DNA from 2 places in the Weizmannia sp. FSL W8-0401 genome. Region 2 is predicted to be linked to the other one. Evidence: a T-box and tRNA genes for the amino acid it is inferred to sense, from the RefSeq annotation. Region 2 holds a T-box; the other holds one or more tRNA genes.

Region 1 (2,237 bases), 2.3 Mb from region 2:
GTGGGAATCGAACCCACGAATGCCGGAGCCACAATCCGGTGCGTTAACCACTTCGCCACAACCGCCATCATAATGGCAGGGGCAGTAGGAATCGAACCCACACTGGAGGTTTTGGAGACCTCTGTTCTACCTTTAAACTATGCCCCTTTAAAAATGGAGGGGGACGGATTCGAACCGCCGAACCCTGAGGGAGCGGATTTACAGTCCGCCGCGTTTAGCCACTTCGCTACCCCTCCATATTGCGTGGTGCCGGCCAGAGGACTTGAACCCCCAACCTACTGATTACAAGTCAGTTGCTCTACCAATTGAGCTAGACCGGCCAATGGTGGCTCGGGACGGAATCGAACCGCCGACACAAGGATTTTCAGTCCTTTGCTCTACCGACTGAGCTACCGAGCCGCGATTATGTAAAATACAGATGGCGGTCCCGACGGGAATCGAACCCGCGATCTCCTGCGTGACAGGCAGGCGTGATAACCGCTACACTACGGGACCTTTATATGTAAATTGCGGGGGCAGGATTTGAACCTGCGACCTTCGGGTTATGAGCCCGACGAGCTACCAGACTGCTCCACCCCGCGATGATAAAATGGTGGAGGATGACGGGATCGAACCGCCGACCCTCTGCTTGTAAGGCAGACGCTCTCCCAGCTGAGCTAATCCTCCAAATATGTAAATGGTGACCCGTACGGGATTCGAACCCGTGTTACCGCCGTGAAAGGGCGGTGTCTTAACCGCTTGACCAACGGGCCATATGGATCATGACGGAGAGCAAGGGATTCGAACCCTTGAGACAGCTTTTAGCCGCCTACACGATTTCCAATCGTGCTCCTTCGGCCTCTCGGACAGCTCTCCATTATGGCTCCGCAGGTAGGATTCGAACCTACGACCGATCGGTTAACAGCCGATTGCTCTACCACTGAGCTACTGCGGAATATCGGGCCCGGCAGCGTCCTACTCTCGCAGGGGGAAACCCCCAACTACCATCGGCGCTGGAAAGCTTAACTTCCGAGTTCGGGATGTGTTCGGGTGTGACCTTTCCGCCATCATCACCGGACCTTAATGACAAGAAATAGTATAACACAGTTGCTGTTATTTATCAAGAGAAATAATTGTATTCCCTGAAAACCGGATGGGAGAAAAAACTGTAAACGGAGAATGCGTTTCTGCTTCTAACTTTGAGAATTGTCCAGCTCCAGCGCCTATCGGCTAGTGAACTTCCCGTCCCCCTTTCCTACGATAAGCGGGCATCGACTCGCCTTTAGGGCTCGTCGTGTTTCCTTTATCTCAGGCGGGGGCCTTGAAGTTCATACGCCGATGACCAAGGCGCTTCCGCTTTTCTATTGTCTAGCTCCGGTGCCTAGCCCCTCGAGGTCGAATCACCTGCCCGTCACGGAGCCAAAAGACGGCTCCATGCCGGTCAGAACATTCGCTTGTCGGGGCTAAACAAGGCACCTTCGCTTTTCTATTTGGTTAAGTCCTCGATCGATTAGTATCCGTCAGCTGCACGCGTCACCGCGCTTCCACCCCGGACCTATCAACCTGATCATCTTTCAGGGATCTTACCAGTTAAACTGTGGGAAATCTCATCTTGAGGGGGGCTTCATGCTTAGATGCTTTCAGCACTTATCCCTTCCGCACATAGCTACCCAGCGATGCCTTTGGCAAGACAACTGGTACACCAGCGGTGCGTCCATCCCGGTCCTCTCGTACTAAGGACAGCTCCTCTCAAATTTCCTGCGCCCGCGACGGATAGGGACCGAACTGTCTCACGACGTTCTGAACCCAGCTCGCGTACCGCTTTAATGGGCGAACAGCCCAACCCTTGGGACCGACTACAGCCCCAGGATGCGATGAGCCGACATCGAGGTGCCAAACCTCCCCGTCGATGTGGACTCTTGGGGGAGATCAGCCTGTTATCCCCAGGGTAGCTTTTATCCGTTGAGCGATGGCCCTTCCATGCGGAACCACCGGATCACTAAGCCCGACTTTCGTCCCTGCCCGACTTGTAAGTCTCGCAGTCAAGCTCCCTTATGCCTTTACACTCTGCGAATGATTTCCAACCATTCTGAGGGAACCTTTGGGCGCCTCCGTTACCTTTTAGGAGGCGACCGCCCCAGTCAAACTGCCTGCCTGACACTGTCTCCCACCCCGGTAAGGGGTGCGGGTTAGAATTTCAATACAGCCAGGGTAGTATCCCACCGATGCCTCCGCCGAAGCTGGCGCTCCGGTTTCCA
Region 2 (2,237 bases):
CCGGGGATTTTTTTATGATTCTGGTTTGATGATATCGATACGCATGTACGGGCGGAGCACTTCGGGAACCACCACGCTGCCGTCAGCCTGCTGGTAATTTTCAAGGATGGCTGCGACGGTACGCCCGATGGCAAGCCCGGATCCGTTCAGTGTATGGACATGTTCCGGTTTTGCATTGGGTTCCCTGCGGAAGCGGATGTTCGCACGCCTTGCCTGGAAAGCTTCAAAGTTGCTGCACGAAGAGATCTCGCGGTATACGTGCTGGCTTGGCATCCATACCTCAATATCATATTTTTTCGCTGCCGTAAACCCGAGGTCCGCCGTGCACATGCTCATCACATGATAAGGCAGGCCCAGAAGCTGCAGCACTTTTTCCGCATGACCCGTCAGTTTTTCAAGCTCCTCATAGGAATCTTCCGGTTTGACAAATTTTACAAGTTCCACTTTGTTAAACTGGTGCTGGCGGATCAGCCCGCGTGTATCGCGCCCGGCAGAACCCGCTTCCGAACGGAAACAGGCGCTGAATGCCACATAATTGATCGGCAGGTCGCCGCCGTTTAAAATTTCATCACGGTGATAATTTGTCACCGGCACTTCGGCAGTCGGGACCAGAAAATAGTCTTTTTCATTGACAAGAAAAGCATCTTCTTCAAATTTCGGCAGCTGCCCCGTTCCTGTCATGCTGGCGCGGTTCACCATATACGGCGGCAATACCTCTTCATAACCGTGTTCTTCGACATGCAAATCAAGCATAAAATTATAAAGCGCACGTTCAAGGCGGGCGCCAAGCCCTTTGTAAAAGACGAACCGGCTTCCGGTCACTTTGGCTGCCCTTTCAAAGTCAAGGATGCCAAGGTCAGTGGCAATATCCCAGTGCGGTTTCGGTTCAAATCCAAATGCCGGCACTTCACCCCATTTCCGGATTTCGACATTGTCCTCTTCGCTGTCTCCCACCGGCACGCTTTCATGCGGAATGTTCGGGATAGAAAGCATCAGCATTTCAAGTTCGGCCTCGACTTGTTTCAACTCGGCATCCAGCGCTTTAATTTTCTCGCCGACGCCGCGCATTTCCTCGATCAGCTTTGTTGCATCTTTCTTTTCGCGTTTCAGTGCCGCAACTTGCTGCGTGACTTCATTCCGCCTGTTTTTCAACGCTTCGCTTTCCATGATCAGTTCGCGCCGCCTTTGGTCCAGCCCGCTGAACTTTTCAAAATCGGTCAAATCTTCTCCGCGGTGCTGCATCCGTTCTTTGACTTCATCAAAATGCGCACGCAAAAATTTGATGTCCAACATGCTATCCTTCTCCTTTTATCGAAATTCAAATAAAAAACTCCCGCCCCGAAAACAGGGACGAGAGTGAACCCGCGTTGCCACCCAAATTGAAAACAAGAGTTTTCCGCTTTGTAAGGATAACGGGTTTTTTCCCGTGGATGCCTACTCGCCCGGCTTTCAGCAACCCGCTCAAGGATGGATTCACAGAAGCTTTCCGCCGGTTTCCACCGCCCACCGGCTCTCTTTAGGAAAAGCGTTCTCCTACTGGTTCCTGTCATTGCTTTTTCAGTCTTCACGTACATCTTAATGTACTACAATTTTATCCGTTTTGCAACAGACTATACCGGAATCCTTGCCATACTCAAAAAATATTCGGTCATCCGCAGGTCATCCGTTAACTCCGGATGGAAGGAGCAGCCGAGCAGATTTCCCTGGCGGACCGCAACAATCCGCCCGCGGCACTCGGCCAGCACTTCAACATGATCGGAAACGGAAACGATATGGGGCGCGCGAATAAAGACAGCCGGGAAATCTTCCGCGATGCCGTTAACACGGATTGTTTCTTCAAAACTTTCCCGCTGGCGGCCGAAAGAATTGCGCGCCACCGTAATATCCATTGCGCCGATATGCGCATCTTCCTGGCCTTCAATACGCTTTGCAAGCAGGATCAGCCCTGCGCATGTGCCAAAGACCGGCTTGCTTTCGGCAAACTGTTTCAGTTCCGCCATAAAACCGTAGCGGTCAATGAGCCGCCGCATTGCCGTGCTTTCCCCGCCCGGCAGGATGAGCCCGCCGATTTCGTCCAACTGCTCTTTTTTCTTAACGACAACACCTTCCGCCCCGCAGGCTTCCACTGCACGGATATGTTCCTCCACAGCCCCCTGGAGGCCAAGTACGCCAATTTTTTTCATGCTGATTCTCCTTACCAGCCGCGCTCCTGCATTCTTGCTTCAGCCGGCAATGTT

The links. A T-box is a leader RNA that pairs with one kind of tRNA and senses whether it is charged. The one in region 2 lies ahead of serS (serine--tRNA ligase), so its partner is inferred to be a tRNA-Ser.
Region 1: it has a tRNA-Ser gene. The T-box ahead of serS (serine--tRNA ligase) is inferred to sense a tRNA for this amino acid. The anticodon was not compared.

What each region holds. Positions count from the first base shown of each region.
Region 1 covers NZ_JBBPAG010000001.1:2,433,685-2,435,921, forward strand. The annotation lists tRNA gene NSU00_RS12005 (tRNA-His) at 1-65, opposite strand, end outside; tRNA gene NSU00_RS12010 (tRNA-Trp) at 74-147, opposite strand; tRNA gene NSU00_RS12015 (tRNA-Tyr) at 155-236, opposite strand; tRNA gene NSU00_RS12020 (tRNA-Thr) at 245-320, opposite strand; tRNA gene NSU00_RS12025 (tRNA-Phe) at 324-399, opposite strand; tRNA gene NSU00_RS12030 (tRNA-Asp) at 420-495, opposite strand; tRNA gene NSU00_RS12035 (tRNA-Met) at 508-581, opposite strand; tRNA gene NSU00_RS12040 (tRNA-Val) at 591-666, opposite strand; tRNA gene NSU00_RS12045 (tRNA-Glu) at 678-752, opposite strand; tRNA gene NSU00_RS12050 (tRNA-Ser) at 766-855, opposite strand; tRNA gene NSU00_RS12055 (tRNA-Asn) at 860-934, opposite strand; rRNA gene rrf (5S ribosomal RNA) at 942-1,057, opposite strand; rRNA gene NSU00_RS12065 (23S ribosomal RNA) at 1,470-2,237, opposite strand, start outside.
Region 2 covers NZ_JBBPAG010000001.1:84,011-86,247, reverse strand. The annotation lists gene serS (serine--tRNA ligase) at 13-1,293, opposite strand; T-box leader at 1,344-1,559, opposite strand; gene pdxT (pyridoxal 5'-phosphate synthase glutaminase subunit PdxT) at 1,611-2,183, opposite strand; gene pdxS (pyridoxal 5'-phosphate synthase lyase subunit PdxS) at 2,195-2,237, opposite strand, start outside.